4 regions of the Pandoraea apista genome follow, and region 4 is predicted to be linked to each of the others. Evidence: predicted binding sites of a transcription regulator. Region 4 holds the regulator's gene; each other region holds the start of a gene.
What was found. The regulator sigma-54, encoded in region 4, starts transcription at its own class of promoters, with help from an activator protein. The targets are predictions, from matches to a motif close to TGGCANGNAANCTGCTTT.
Positions count from the first base shown of each region.

Region 1: AT395_RS12610 (circularly permuted type 2 ATP-grasp protein) is a predicted target of sigma-54. The motif match lies at 1,537-1,554, and genes of this name have one in related genera.
Region 2: exaC (acetaldehyde dehydrogenase ExaC) is a predicted target of sigma-54. The motif match lies at 2,049-2,066, and genes of this name have one in related genera.
Region 3: glnA (type I glutamate--ammonia ligase) is a predicted target of sigma-54. The motif match lies at 2,429-2,446, and genes of this name have one in related genera.

Region 1 covers NZ_CP013481.2:2,708,148-2,712,022, forward strand. The annotation lists gene alc (allantoicase) at 1-542, shown strand, start outside; gene AT395_RS12605 (ureidoglycolate lyase) at 633-1,166, shown strand; gene AT395_RS12610 (circularly permuted type 2 ATP-grasp protein) at 1,585-3,009, shown strand; gene AT395_RS12615 (alpha-E domain-containing protein) at 3,054-3,875, shown strand, end outside.
Region 2 covers NZ_CP013481.2:542,068-545,942, reverse strand. The annotation lists gene AT395_RS02570 (sigma-54-dependent Fis family transcriptional regulator) at 1-1,825, opposite strand, end outside; gene exaC (acetaldehyde dehydrogenase ExaC) at 2,119-3,639, shown strand; gene yiaY (L-threonine dehydrogenase) at 3,810-3,875, shown strand, end outside.
Region 3 covers NZ_CP013481.2:2,489,960-2,493,834, forward strand. The annotation lists gene AT395_RS11625 (DUF4148 domain-containing protein) at 346-678, opposite strand; gene AT395_RS11630 (LysE family translocator) at 928-1,545, opposite strand; gene AT395_RS11635 (rhodanese-like domain-containing protein) at 1,592-2,059, opposite strand; gene glnA (type I glutamate--ammonia ligase) at 2,542-3,875, shown strand, end outside.
Region 4 covers NZ_CP013481.2:4,927,983-4,931,857, forward strand. The annotation lists gene lptA (lipopolysaccharide transport periplasmic protein LptA) at 1-68, shown strand, start outside; gene lptB (LPS export ABC transporter ATP-binding protein) at 94-864, shown strand; gene AT395_RS22230 (RNA polymerase factor sigma-54) at 959-2,446, shown strand; gene hpf (ribosome hibernation-promoting factor, HPF/YfiA family) at 2,589-2,942, shown strand; gene ptsN (PTS IIA-like nitrogen regulatory protein PtsN) at 3,179-3,634, shown strand; gene hprK (HPr(Ser) kinase/phosphatase) at 3,712-3,875, shown strand, end outside.

The DNA.
Region 1 (3,875 bases), 2.2 Mb from region 4:
GCGGTCTGGCGCGCTTGCGTCTGTATGGCTTGCCGCAGAGCGATTGGGCGGGGCGTTCGCGCGACGAGCTGATCGACCTGATCGCGATGGAGAATGGTGGCTACATCGTAGCGGCGAACAACCAGCATTTCGGGTTGGCGTCGAACCTGTTGATGCCGGGCCGTGGCGTGAACATGGGCGATGGGTGGGAGACGCGGCGGCGTCGAGAGCCCGGCAACGACTGGGCGATCATTGCGTTGGCACAGCCGGGCGAGATTGCCAAAATCGAAGTCGACACGGCGCACTTCAAGGGCAACTTCCCCGATCGTTGCTCCATCCAGGCGGCATACGTGACGGGGGGCACCGAGCAGTCATTGATTACGCAGTCCATGTTCTGGCCGGTGTTGTTGCCCGAGCAGAAACTGGCGATGGACAAACAGTTCTTCTTTGAAGAGCCGGTGCAGAAGCTGGGGGCCATCACGCACATCCGCTTCAACATCATTCCGGACGGCGGCGTATCGCGCCTGCGTCTGTGGGGCCGTCTGAGCGAGAAGAAGGCGTAAGCGACGTCAGCAAAAAGAAGACCTCTCGCCTCCGGACGAAAGCAAAGGGTGCGAGAGGCTGCAACGAGCAGGGACAAAAAGGAGCGTGACATGGCGGGTCTGGCGTTGAAGATAGAGCGATTGACGCGGGAGGCGTTTGCGCCGTTTGGCGACGTGATCGAGTTGTCGGGGGCGAAGCATTTCGCGATCAATGGCGGGACGACCGAGCGCTTTCACGATCTGGCGACGGTGGATCTGGGTCCGGAGGGTGGACGAACGTTAGTGAACGTATTCCGTGGGCAGCCGAGGCAGTTGCCGTATGAGGTGAAGATGTTGGAGCGTCACCCGTTGGGCAGTCAGGCGTTCATTCCGTTGAAGACGACGCCGTATCTGGTGGTGGTGGCGCCGGCGGGCGAGTTGGATGTGAGTCAGATGAGGGCGTTCGTCTCGGAGGGTTGGCAGGGCGTGAACTACGCGCGAGGCGTATGGCATCACCCATTACTGGCGTTGCATGAGGTGAGTGACTTCGTGGTGGTGGATCGGGGGGGCGAGGGTCACAACTGTGACGAGCAGGATTTGCCGGGGGTGTATGTGTTGACGCAGGCGGCGTTGGAGGCAGCGCGGGCGGCGCAGAAAGCGGCATAAGAAGAGAGTGAAAAAGAAGCAGGACAGCGAAAACGCCGGGGAAACCCGGCGTTTTGCGTTTGGGGGGGAGGAAAAGAGCCGAAGCGAGCGGTGTAAAGGCGAGAAGTGGGCAAGAAGGGGGAGAAGGAAGGGGAAAGAGACGGACCGGGGCCCCTTTCTGCAGCGAGTTGGGTTTATGTCTGAGAGGCGGAAAGGGGCCCCGGTCCGTCTGGAGGGCGGTGTGGAGGACGGTATAGGAGGGACGGCGCCAAAAACAGACCAAACATAAAAAAACCTGACCCAGCGCTAACTCCTATACTGAAAATCACCGGCGTGGTGCGGGCGGAGGAGGTGCGCACTGAAAACGTGCGGAAAGGGTGAAAAAAAGCTCGGGCATGGATATTGCTCGATCTCGACACAGCAATCTGCGGAGAAGCGTATGGTCGAGAGCTATAACGAGATGGCGAGCATCACGGGTGCGGTACGGTCGCATTACCGTCGGTTTGACGATTGGTTGCGGTGTCAGCCGGAAGATGTTCTGCACCATAAGCGGGCCGAGGCGGATCTGGTGTTCCGACGGGTCGGGATTACGTTTGCTGTGTATGGCAATGAGGCGGGCACCGAGCGTCTGATTCCCTTCGATCTGATTCCAAGAATCATCCCGGCGCACGAGTGGCAGACCTTGCAGACAGGTTTGCGTCAGCGGGTCGAGGCGTTGAACCGGTTCATCCATGACGTTTATCACGAGCAGGACATCTTGCGTGCGGGTGTCATCCCGGCGGATCAGGTGTTGAAGAATGCGCAGTATCGGCCGGAGATGCAGGGGGTGGATGTACCGGGCGACATTTACGCGCATATTGCCGGTGTGGACGTAGTGCGAGCGGGGACCGGCGATGACGGCGTGTTCTACGTGCTGGAGGACAACCTGAGAGTGCCCTCCGGCGTGTCGTACATGCTCGAGAACCGCAAGATGATGATGCGATTGTTCCCCGAGTTGTTTGCGAGAAATCGAATCGCGCCGGTCGAGCACTATCCCGACTTGTTGCTGGACAGCTTGCGTGCTGTAGCGCCAATGGGGATAGATGATCCCACCGTCGTTGTCATGACGCCGGGCATCTACAACTCCGCGTACTTCGAGCACGCCTTCCTCGCGCAGCAGATGGGGATTGAACTGGTCGAAGGACAGGATCTGTTCGTTGAAGACAACCTCGTCTACATGCGAACCACCAACGGTCCCAAGCGAGTCGACGTCATCTACCGAAGAATCGACGACGACTTCCTTGATCCGCTGGCATTCCGCGCCGACTCCACGTTGGGCGTGCCGGGATTGCTGAGCGTCTACCGGGCCGGTCGCGTTACGTTGGCCAATGCCATCGGCACGGGCGTTGCCGACGACAAGTCCATCTATCCGTTCGTGCCCGACATGATCGAGTTCTACCTCGGTGAGAAGCCCATCCTGAACAACGTGCCGACCTACCAGTGCCGTCGACCGGACGACCTTGCCTACACCCTCGATAACCTTGGCGAACTCGTCGTTAAAGAAGTTCACGGGGCGGGGGGGTACGGCATGCTCGTTGGCCCGGCATCCACCAAAGCCGAGATCGAAGCCTTCCGCCAACGGCTCATTGCCAAGCCCGACGGTTACATCGCGCAACCCACGCTCGCCTTGTCTGCGTGTCCAACCTTCGTCGAGGCGGGCGTTGCGCCAAGACACATCGACCTGAGGCCGTTCGTGCTGTCCTCCGGCAAAGGCGTGACCATGGTGCCGGGCGGGCTCACACGCGTGGCGCTGACCGAAGGGTCGCTGGTCGTCAACTCCTCGCAGGGTGGGGGGACGAAAGACACCTGGGTACTCGAAAAATAGCCCAAGTCAGCCGGATACGACAAACCTCATAGCGAGAAGAGATCATGCTTAGCCGTACCGCCGATCACCTGTTCTGGATGGCTCGCTACATGGAGCGGGCCGAAAACACCGCCCGCCTGCTCGACGTCAACTTGCAGAACCTGCTGCTGCCCCAAGGGGCCATCGATGACGAAGAAGATGCCGACGCCGCCCGCGCGCATATGGGGGGCTTCGACGACGAGGGGGGCTGGCGCGCCACCTTGCGCATCTCCGAACTCGAACCCGCGTTCAATCGCAAACATGCGCGGGCCACGCGCGCCAACGTGCTCGACTTCGTTGTGCGTGACCGCGACAACCCTTCCAGCATCGCCTGCTGCCTCGCGGCCGCCCGAGAAAACGCGCGCGCCGTGCGCGGCACCCTCACCACCGAACTCTGGGAAACCGTCAACAGCACCTGGCTTGAATTTCCGCGCATGATCGACCTGCTCGAACGCGATCCGGCACACCTGTTCGAATGGGTCAAAGTGCGCTCCCACCTCTCGCGCGGTGTGAGCTTCGGCACCTTGTTTCAGGACGACGCCTTCTACTTCACGCGTCTCGGCCTCTTCCTCGAACGGGCAGACAACACCGCCCGTATCCTCGACGTGCGCTTCCACGAAGCCGTGCGCACCGAGCGGGCCGACGCCTCGCATCCCACCGACTTTTACTACTGGTCCGCCGTACTGAGAAGCGTGTCCGGCTTCGAGATCTACCGCAAGGTCTATCGCGACGTCATCACCCCCGAGCGCGTCGTCGAACTGCTCATGCTCAATGCTCACATGCCACGCTCACTGCTCGCCTCGCTCACAGGCGTATGCGAAAATCTCGCTACACTGTCCAACGCCCAG
Region 2 (3,875 bases), 1.1 Mb from region 4:
TGACCTGTCCCTGACAGGCATCGAGCGTTGCCCGCAGCGCCTGACGCTCGGCAGCCTCCAGCGGCGCTTCTGAGCGCGGTGCTACGCTCACGTCTGCCTGCGCTTCGCGCAACTCGCCCGGCAAGTCGTCCAGCGTAACGACACCACTCTCGCTCAGCGCTGCCAGCGTGCGGATAACGCTGCGCATCTGACGTACATTGCCCGGCCACGCGTAGGTACAAAGCCGGTCCTGCGCGGCGTCCGTTACGGTGATTCGCCCTGATTCGCAGGCCTGCGCCAACAGCCGCTGAATCAACTCGATCTTGTCCTCACGTTCGCGCAGCGGCGGCACGGTGACTTCCAGCCCGCTCAGCCGATAGAAGAGGTCTTCCCGGAACAACCTCTCGGTAATGCGCGCCGAAAGGTCCCGATGCGTTGCGCTGAGTATGCGAATGTCCAGCGGCACCGGCTCGCCGCCGCCGAGGGGCGACACCGCACGATCTTCGAGCACGCGCAGCAGGCGGGTTTGCATCGCGAAAGGCATGTCGCCAATTTCGTCGAGAAACAGCGTGCCGCCGTTCGCTTGCCACAGCTTACCGTTCATCCCCTCTTTGCGCGCCCCTGTGAAGCTGCCGCCCACGTAACCGAAAAGCTCGCTCTCGATCAGCGACTCGGGAATCGCTGCGCAATTGAGTGCGACGAACGGCCCGTTCGCTCTCTCGCTCGCCGCGTGAACGGCGCGTGCAAAGACCTCTTTGCCGCTCCCGGTTTCACCGCGAACGAGAACCGGCACGTCGCGAGCGAACACGCGGCAAGCGCGCGAAAACTCGCGCGCCAACACCGGATCGGAAAACGGGGGCGCCGATGTTCGTGGCTCGGGAATCGGCAACCGGCGAATGCGCCGTATCGTGCGCTCCGGTGCGCGCACCATCGCCAGCAACGACTCGCCGGTATGCGTGCGAATCGGCCAGCAAGCGTTCGGTGTGGGCTGCGCTTGCGCAAGCAGCGCATCGAGCGTCGAGGAGAACCATCGATCCACACGTGTGCCGACAATCTCGTCTCGCGACACACCGAGACGATTCAGTGCGCTTTGATTGGCAGCGAGTACACGCCCGGTGTCGTCGAACGCGATGAGTGCCTGCGCGAAGCCACCGAGATGATCGGCCTGCTCCTGCAATTGCAACAGCCATTCGTCGCGATAGTGAAGAAAGAAATACTCGCTCTCCACGACCTTCGCCGACAAGTTCACAAGCGCAAGCGTGTGAAACTGACTCTGGCGCGTGAGGTCGGCTCGTGTCGACGACACGTCGATCACGGCCAGCAGATCCCCGTGCGGCGCGAATACAGGGCTTGCCGTGCAGGTGAGCGGCGTGTGCAGCGCGCGAAAGTGATCCTGCTGACAGATGATGACCGGGGCACGCTCGACGACACAGGTACCGATACCGTTCGTACCTTCGCACGACTCGCTCCAGTCGGCGCCTGGCCAAAGTCCGGCGCGATGGAAGTCGTCGCGCTGGCCCTCATGCAACAGAGAATCGACGATGACCCCGTCGGGTGCCGTGAGCAGCACCGCCTGATGCGGATTCATCAACTGGCGCTGCAAACGCTCGAGCACAGGGGTCGACACGCTGCGCAACCGCTCCATAGCGCTGCGCCGCTCGCGCAGTTGCGCAGACTCCAGCACGCGCGGCGCCATGCGCGCGCCCGGGTCGAGCGCGTGGGTATCCAGACAGCGCCGCCAGGAATCGGTGATATTCGGGTCCGTCGCCGCAGCGCCGTGCGGCAAATGACCCTGTACGACATTCAGCACACGGCGCGCGTGCGCGGACTCTGTATTGGCTGGCATTGGTCGTCTCCCCCGTGCCGGATGATCTCGTAGTCGTTCCCGAAGCATGTCGCATGCCGGGGGCGATTGCAATGCGCTATGTCAATCGGCTGGCACGAAGCGATTGCCTGTCACATCGGCGAGACAACCGGTGTCACGGCGCGAGACAAAGGTGTCACAGATCCGTGACACGCAAGCGCCGCCCCACGCCCGTTCCCCGCATGGAGACTGGATGTGCCGCAGGTGGCCCGCGAATTGCTTATTGCCCCATGTGGTCACAGCACCACCGATACGACAATATCCGGAGACACAACATGCGATACGCCCCACCCGGCACGCCCGGTGCCTTGCTGTCTTTGCAAACGCGTTACGAGAATTACATCGGCGGCAGGTTCGTTCCACCATTGGAAGGTCGTTATTTCGTCAATACCTCGCCCGTCACCGGCGGCATCATCGCCGAATTCCCCCGCTCCAACGGCGCCGATATCGAGCTTGCGCTCGACGCAGCCCATGCGGCGGCGCCGAAGTGGGGAAAGACGTCGGTACAGGCGCGCTCGCGCATTCTGTTGCAAATCGCCGACCGTCTCGAAGCGCAACTTGAGCGGTTCGCCGTGGCCGAGACATGGGATAACGGCAAGCCGGTGCGCGAGACTCTCGCCGCCGACCTGCCGCTGGCGATCGACCACTTCCGCTACTTCGCCGGGTGTATCCGCGCACAGGAAGGAACGGCCGCAGAGATCGACGAGCACACGGCCGCCTATCATTTCCATGAACCGCTGGGTGTCGTTGGTCAGATCATTCCGTGGAATTTCCCGCTGCTGATGGCCGCGTGGAAGCTCGCCCCGGCGCTCGCCGCTGGCAACTGCGTAGTGCTCAAGCCGGCCGAGCAAACGCCGCTTTCGATTACGCTGTTCGCCGAACTCGTCGGCGATCTGCTGCCGCCGGGGGTGCTCAACATCGTTCAGGGTTTCGGCAAGGAAGCCGGTGAAGCACTGGCAACGAGCCGGCGCATCGCCAAGATCGCTTTCACCGGGTCAACGCCCGTCGGCGGGCACATTCTGTCGCGGGCCGCCGCCAATCTGATTCCGAGCACGGTCGAGTTGGGCGGCAAGTCGCCGAACATCTTCTTCGACGATGTCATGCGTGGCGAGCCCGAGTTCATCGAGAAGGCCGCTGAAGGCCTCGTGCTGGGCTTCCTGAATCAGGGTGAGGTCTGCACCTGCCCGTCTCGCGCGCTCGTGCAGGAATCGATCTACGAGCCCTTCATGGAAGTGGTAATGGCCCGGGTCGCACGCATCAAGCGCGGCGATCCGCTCGACACGGAAACGGCCATTGGCGCGCAGGCGTCGCAACAGCAGTTCGACAAGATCCTCACCTACCTCGATCTGGCGCGCAAGGAAGGCGCACAAATCCTGACCGGCGGCGGCATCGAGATGCTGGACGGCCCGCTGGCGTCGGGCTTCTACATTCAGCCGACGCTGCTCAAGGGTGAGAACCGCATGCGCGTGTTCCAGGAAGAGATCTTCGGCCCGGTGGTCGGCGTGACGACATTTAAGGACGAAGCCGAAGCGCTCGCCATCGCCAACGACACCGAGTTCGGTCTGGGTGCAGGGGTGTGGACACGCGACATCAATCGCGCGTACCGCATGGGCCGCGGCATTCAGGCGGGACGCGTGTGGACCAACTGCTATCACCTCTATCCGGCACATGCTGCGTTCGGCGGATACAAAAAGTCGGGCATCGGCCGCGAGACGCACAAGATGATGCTCGATCACTATCAGCAGACGAAGAACCTGCTGGTGAGCTACGACATCAACCCGCTCGGCTTCTTTTGAGCGCTAACTCTAGTCGCCCCTGAGTTTGCAGCAGATCAAAGACGCATCGCGCCGTGGGTGCGATGCTGTCTTCAGTGCCTGCGAAAGACGATTCTGGACACCGCATGCGCGCTCGCGTTGAGACCAGCGCGCGTGGTGTGCCCCTCTCAGAAAAAATAAGGAGCATGACCATGAGCACGACCTTCTTTATCCCCGCCGTCAACATGATGGGCGTCGGCAGCCTCGACGAAGCGATT
Region 3 (3,875 bases), 2.4 Mb from region 4:
CCCTGGGCGGGGAACGGGCGAAGGTCCCATGCGATAACGGGGAACGCATGGCGACAGGAGATGCGCCCGTGGGTGGCCATCGGTGCCGGCTCGATCAGCGGGGAAGTGAACGGGGCGGGGGCATGACAGTCACCCGGGAAGGCGTGGGCGCGCGCCTGTCGGCGGGACAATACGAGGTGACGCAACACAGGCAGGCGATGCCGTCCCGCCTGTGTGCGTCACGTCATGCTGCCGGGGTACGGCAACACGACGAGGGACGGTGAGTCTGGCGCCGCGCGCATCAGTCGCGAGCAAACGTCAGCATCGTGACGTGAGATCGCACAATGCGCTGCGCGCGGTGGTGTCTTACGGGTTCGAATATTTCATTTCGCCATTCTGGCGTGCGCGTACGAGTTCTTCGTACACCTGAGCGCGCGTCTTACCCGGCGCGTTGCTCTGCGACAGCGAATTGAGTGCCGGATACTCGTAATCGTTCTGCGGGATCAGACCTTGGGCGCGTGCGTCGGCTAATTCCTGGCGAACTTGTTCGCGTGTGACCTGCGACGTTTGCGCTACCCATGCGAATTGAGAGCCTTCCGGATATGCGTCGCTGGTGCGAGCGCTTTGTGCAAAGGCGGCGCCAGCTCCGGCAGCCATGGCAACGGACACCAGAGCAGAGGCGATAAGCTTGCGATTCATGACGATAACTCCTGTTCTTCTGTGCGGCGGGGGCGCGCAATGCATCGGTACCGGCGTGGGTTTGTAACCTCGCGGTATGCGTTGTGTGCGACCGTTGAACAGAGTCTAAGCGTCGGGCTATCGCAGAAAAACGGCAATAAAGAGAATAAATACTTACGGGATCAGCAACAATGCGCGCGGCGCCTTCCCAGAAAAAACGCCACCCGGCGGGTGGCGTTTGCGGTGTGCGTGAAGACGCGGGTGTTGCGTTCAGCGTGTAGCGATGGCGACTGCCGCGCCGGCCATGACTGTACCCGTCGCGCGATTCAGGCGTTTCACGGCACGCGCCGAACTGAGCAGGCGACGTGCGCGTGCAGCGAGCACGATATAGCTGCCGAACACGATGGAGAGCACGGTCAGCGTGACGCCTACGACTTCGATGTAGCCGAGCGCAGTCACCTTCTGGAGATCGAGCAGGTTGGGCAGCAAGGCAAAGTAGAACACCACGACTTTCGGGTTTCCCATCGTGACGGACAGGCCGCCGAGAAACAGCCGCCACGATTTCTCGCGAGGCGCATCGGTCATCGGCTCTGTCGGGGCGATGGCCGGTGCGTGCCACATCTTCCATGCGAGATAGAGCAGGTAAGCGGCGCCCGCGTATTTGATCGCCAGGAAGATGCCCGAGAACGTATGCGCCAGTGCAGCCACGCCGAGCACGGCCAGGGTGAGCCAGACCACGTCGCCGATCGCCACGCCTGCCGAGAAGGCGACCGCGCCCTGCATGCCGCGTCCGAGAACCCGGGCGACGATCGCCGCAATGCCCGGTCCCGGCGTGCCGGCACCGACGAACAGCGCCAGGGCGAAAGTCAGTAAGTGAGTCCAATCCATCTCAGCGTCTCCTCGCGTGGATGATCAGCGTTGTCCGAAAAGCGGTTCAGGCACCAAGCCAGGGAAGGCCGCGGAAGCACCAGCCGCTCACATGCTTGCGATGTCCTTCGCTGTCCTTGTCACCTTCGAAGCCTTCGAGAATATCGAACGACTGTGTGTAACCTGCTTCGAAGGCAACTTTTGCCGCCGCTTTCGAGCGGGCGGCGCTGCGGCACAGGAACAGCAGCGGCGTGTTCTTGTCGGGCGTCTGCGAGGCAAGTTGTTCGAGGAAGTGCTCATTGGGCACGCCCCCGGGGTAACGCACCCATTCGACGTTGGCATACTGACCGTCGGGCACTTGCGGACGGCCGACCCAATCGAGTTCGGCGCGCGTGCGCACGTCGATGAGACGAACGTTGGCGTCGGCCTTGAGCAGCGCCAGGGCTTCTTCCGGGGTCACGGCGCCTGCGTAGGCGAGCTGGCCAGTGGCGCGACGTTGGGTGGCTTGTTCGAGAATGGCTTTGGCGCTTGTCATATTGCTGTGATCTCGTTAGTCGATGGTTGTCCTTCATTCTAGCGTGCACTTTGTGCGAGAGGCGCTTTTGGTGACGGGGGAAACCGGTTGGGCGCGAGGGAGTGGGTGTCGGCTTGCCGGGCGCGTGATTGATGGCGTTGCATTACAACGGTGCGCCGCGATGCACAATCCCGGTTCGCGGCATTCGTCCGAAAGCACTAAAAAGGTGCATAATCAATAAATGCACCAATGTGGATCTTTCTGGGGGTGAATTGCACCGAAATGAAGAATTCAGGCCCATGGACGGGAATTCGATGCTGGACGCACCAGAATCGATTATTCCCTTAGAAATCAGGGGCGAGGGTGAGGCAATGCGAGTTGGCGGAGCGTTGGCACGCTTCCTGCTTTACTCAGGCGAATCCGAACACGGAGTTCGTTAAGAGGGTGCGGCGACGCTGGTGATAAGCGCCGGCAGCGCCAGATTGAATCTTTCGGGAGATAGCATGAGCAAATCTGTGGCAGATGTGATTAACCTGGTCAAGGAAGAAGACGTCAAGTTCGTTGACTTCCGCTTTACCGATACGCGCGGCAAGGAACAACACGTCTCGGTGCCAGTGTCGCACTTCGACGCCGACAAGTTCGAAAGCGGTCACGCGTTCGATGGTTCGTCGATCGCCGGCTGGAAGGGCATCGAAGCCTCGGACATGCTGCTGGTGCCGGACCCCAACACTGCCTATATCGACCCGTTCTACGAAGAAAGCACGCTGGTGCTGACCTGCGACGTGATCGAACCGGCTGACGGCAAGGGCTACGATCGCGATCCGCGCTCCATCGCCAAGCGCGCTGAAGCCTATCTGAAGAGCACGGGCCTGGGCGACACCGCCTTCTTCGGTCCGGAGCCGGAATTCTTCATCTTCGACTCGGTCCAGTGGAGCACGGACATGTCGGGCACGTTCGTCCGCGTGAATTCGGAAGAAGCCCCGTGGTCGTCGGCGAAGGACTTCGAAGGTGGCAACACCGGCCACCGTCCGGGCACGAAGGGCGGCTACTTCCCGGTCGCACCGGTCGACACGTTCCAGGACATGCGCTCGGAAATGTGTCTGCTGCTCGAGCAACTGGGCGTGCCGGTCGAAGTGCACCACCACGAAGTTGCCGGTCAGGGCCAGAACGAAATCGGGACGAAGTTCTCGACGCTGGTAGAGCGCGCCGACTGGACGCAGATCCTGAAGTACGTCGTGCACAACGTGGCGCACAGCTACGGTAAGACGGCCACGTTCATGCCGAAGCCGATCGTGGGCGACAACGGCTCGGGCATGCACATCCACCAGTCGGTCTGGAAGGATGGTCAGAACCTGTTCGCGGGTAACGGCTACGGCGGTCTGTCGGAGTTTGCGCTGTACTACATCGGCGGCATCATCAAGCACGCTCGTGCGCTGAACGCCATCACGAACCCGTCGACGAACTCGTACAAGCGTCTCGTGCCGCACTTCGAAGCCCCGGTGAAGCTGGCCTACTCGGCCCGTAACCGTTCGGCCTCGATCCGTATTCCGTACGTTGCCAATCCGAAGGGCCGTCGCATCGAAGCGCGCTTCCCGGATCCGATGGCCAATCCGTACCTGGCTTTCTCGGCCATGCTGATGGCTGGTCTGGATGGCGTGCAGAACAAGATTCACCCGGGTGAAGCTGCCGACAAGAACCTGTACGACCTGCCGCCGGAAGAGGATGCAAAGATCCCGACCGTCTGCTCGAGCCTCGAACAGGCGCTGGAGTACCTGAACGAAGACCGCGAGTTCCTGACCCGTGGTGGCGTGTTCACGGACGGCATGCTCGATTCGTA
Region 4 (3,875 bases):
CAGCCGCCCCCAAGGGCGATCTGCCGCCGCTGTCTCCCTCAAAAAGCATTGGGAATCCGCGTGAGTAATTCTGCCAACAGCAACGCTTCGACCATCAATCCTGGCCTCGGGCCGGCGGGCAAGCCGAGCGCGCTCGTGGTGCGCTCGCTCAAAAAGCAATACGGCGCCCGTACCGTCGTCAAAGATGTTTCGCTGGATGTGAAAAGCGGCGAAGTCGTGGGCCTGCTCGGCCCGAATGGTGCCGGAAAAACCACGTCGTTCTACATGATCGTGGGGCTCGTACCAGCCGACGACGGCGAGATTCAGCTTGACGGCAATCTGATCAGCGAACTGCCGATTCACGAGCGCGCCCGCATGGGGGTCTCGTATCTGCCGCAGGAAGCGTCGGTCTTTCGTAAGCTCACGGTGGAAGACAACATTCGCGCCGTGCTCGAATTGCAGCTCGATGCGCAGGGAAAACCCCTCAAGCGCGACGAAATCGACCGCCGCATCGAAGCGCTGCTCGACGAGTTGCAGGTGAGCCATCTGCGCGAGAATCCGGCAATGTCGCTCTCTGGCGGCGAGCGCCGCCGCGTGGAAATCGCCCGTGCACTGGCCACGCAGCCGCGCTTTATTTTGCTCGACGAACCGTTTGCGGGCGTTGATCCGATCGCCGTGCTGGAAATTCAGCGCATCGTGCGCTTCCTGAAAGACCGTGGCATCGGTGTCCTGATTACCGACCACAACGTGCGCGAGACGCTGGGTATCTGCGATCACGCCTACATCATCAGCGAAGGCTCTGTGCTCGCCGCCGGCACGCCTGACCAGATCGTGGCCGACGAAAGCGTCCGCCGCGTGTATCTGGGCGAAAATTTCCGGATGTAAAGCTAATTTTTCGCATGTAAACCCTGCCTCCGATAGGGCGCAGGGCCGGTTCCGCTGGCGTGACAAAGCCTCTACAATAAAGGCGAGACACGCTATGAAACCGACTCTTCAACTCCGCACCTCGCAGCACCTGACCCTCACGCCGCAGTTGCAGCAATCGATCCGGTTGTTGCAACTGTCTACGCTCGAACTTCAGCAGGAAGTCGAGCACGCCCTCACCCAGAACCCGATGCTCGAACGCGAGGACGATTGGCTCGCGGGCTCGGTACGTGTGGGCACGGACGGGTCGCTGCGCAACGAGCGGGCAACGTCGGTCAGCAGCACGAACGACGGCGCCGAGTCCGCCAACGGCCGTGACGAAGCCCGCGAACTCGACGGCGAGACCCGGTTCGACGACAACTCGCAAGACAATGGCGGCGACTGGAGCCTGAACGACTTCGCCCGCTCCGGCAGCACCTCGGACGACGACGACAACGCGCGTCCGCAGCTGCACGTCGACCATCCCAACCTTCGCGAACACCTGCTGGCGCAGTTGCGCCTGACCAAGGCCGGTCCGCGCGACCGTGCGCTGGTGGCGTTCCTGATCGAATCGCTCGACGAAGACGGCTATCTCGGCACCACGCTCGAAGAAATCGAGGCAGAAATGCCCGAAGAACTGGCGCTGGAGACCGAGGAAATCAACGCCGCGCTCGCGCTGCTGCAAAGCTTCGACCCGGCGGGTGTGGGCGCCCGCAGCCCGGCCGAATGCCTTCGCCTGCAACTCCAGCGCCTGCCTGCGAGCAGCGTTCGCACGCTCTCGCTGCGCATCGTGAGCGATCACCTGGAACTGCTCGCCGCACGCGATTACACCCGTCTGCGCCGCGTGCTGGGGGCGAGCGAAGACGGCTTGCGTGCCGCCCATCAACTGATTCGTTCGCTCGATCCGTTCCCCGGTGCCGCGTATGGCACGCCGCAGGCCGATTACGTCGTGCCCGATGTGCTCGTGCGCAGACAGGGCAGCGGCTGGACCGCCGAGCTCAATCCCGACGTCATGCCGCGCCTGCGCATCAACGAGATGTACGCGCGCATTCTGCGCAATAACCGCAACGACCCGGGTACCGGCAACTTGCAACAACAACTTCAGGAAGCCCGCTGGCTGATCAAAAACATCCAGCAGCGCTTCGATACGATCCTGCGCGTGGCGCAAGCGATCGTCGAGCGTCAAAAGAACTTCTTCACGCATGGCGAAATCGGCATGCGGCCCTTGGTTTTACGCGAGATTGCTGATACGCTGGGTTTACACGAATCCACGATTTCACGCGTGACCACCAGTAAGTACATGCTCACTCCATTTGGAACGTTTGAGCTGAAGTACTTCTTTGGTTCACATGTGGCAACGGAAGCCGGGGGCGCAGCGTCATCGACCGCCATCCGCGCACTCATCAAGCAACTCATAGGAGCAGAAGACCCGCAGAGCCCCCTTTCCGACAGCCGTATCGCGGAACTGCTGGCAGAGCAAGGGTTCGTGGTGGCGCGGCGCACCGTCGCGAAATACCGCGAGGCCATGCGAATTCCGGCAGTGAACTTGCGCAAATCTTTGTAGGACAGTCCTGGTGCGCCATGTTGGCTCGCTGGGGCATAACGCCGCAGTGCGACATTGCGTCACGTCAATGGCTCGCACTCCCGCTAGCCAGCGTCGTTCATGACGCGGCCTGCACTTCGGCATTTCAGCAAGGAGAGCAGCTATGAATCTGAAGATCAGTGGACATCACCTCGAACTCACGCCGTCACTGCGCGAATTTGTCGTCAACAAGCTCGAGCGCGTGTTGAGGCATTTCGACCAGCTTATCGGTGCCGAGGTGATCCTATCTGTCGACAAGACCAAGGAGAAGGCCGGACGCCAGATTGCTAGCGTCACCGTGTATCTCAAGGGCAAGGAAATTTTCGTCGAGAAGTGTGACGAGAATATGTATGCCGCCATCGACAAGCTGATCGACATGCTCGACCGCAAGGTAATGCAATACAAGGACAAGGTTCAGGATCACGGGCGCGAAGCCCTCAAGCACCAGCAACCTCCCGAGGCGGAACCGCTGCAATGAGTCTGTCCGGGCGTGGTAGTCGCATCGACTGACAGCCACGTGAATTCGCACGGAACCACCCGAGCGCACACACGTCTGCCATAAGTCTGGCATCACCCACCGCGGGGCCGTTGAACGGCCCCTTTTGTATGGTTCCGCCCAGTTCCGTGGATTGCCGCGGGCACCACGGCGGGTGGTCTATAATGCGAGGTCAATCGGGGGTTGGAGGGCGACTAAGCGTTCGCCCGCATTACAAGATGAACCGTTTAGTCAAACTCTTACCTGCGTCCAACATCCTGCTTGGACTGTCTGTCACCAGCAAGAAGCGCGTCTTCGAGCAAGCCGGGCTTCTTTTCGAGAACAATGCCGGCCTGTCGCGCGCGCTTGTGACCGACAATCTGTTCGCACGCGAGCGTCTGGGCTCGACCGGACTGGGTGAAGGCGTGGCCATTCCGCATGGCCGTATCAAGGGCCTGAAGCATCCGATGGCAGCCTTCGTGCGTCTCGATGACCCCATTCCCTTCGAAGCACCCGACAGTCAGCCGGTGTCCCTGCTGTTCTTTCTGCTCGTACCGGAGCAGGCAACGCAGCAACATCTCGAGATTCTCTCCGAAATTGCCCAGTTGCTCTCCGATCGCACGATGCGGGAGACCTTGACCCATGCGCCGAGTGCCGACGAGATTCACGCCGCACTCGCCAACTGGCAGCCCTGAGCCGGCGCTTGCGCCGGTATCCGCCGCGAAAATCTGAAAATTCGTAGCTCCCACACCCAACCGAACGAGGCGACGCGGTGGAACTGACCGGCATCAACGCGCAAAGCATTTTCGACGACAACGCCGCCACGCTGCGGTTGTCGTGGCTGACCGGCCATGAGGGATGGGAGCGAGGTTTCACGCCCGAGAGCGTGGCGACCGCCACCTCCAGCGCCGACCTCGTGGGTCACCTGAACCTCAT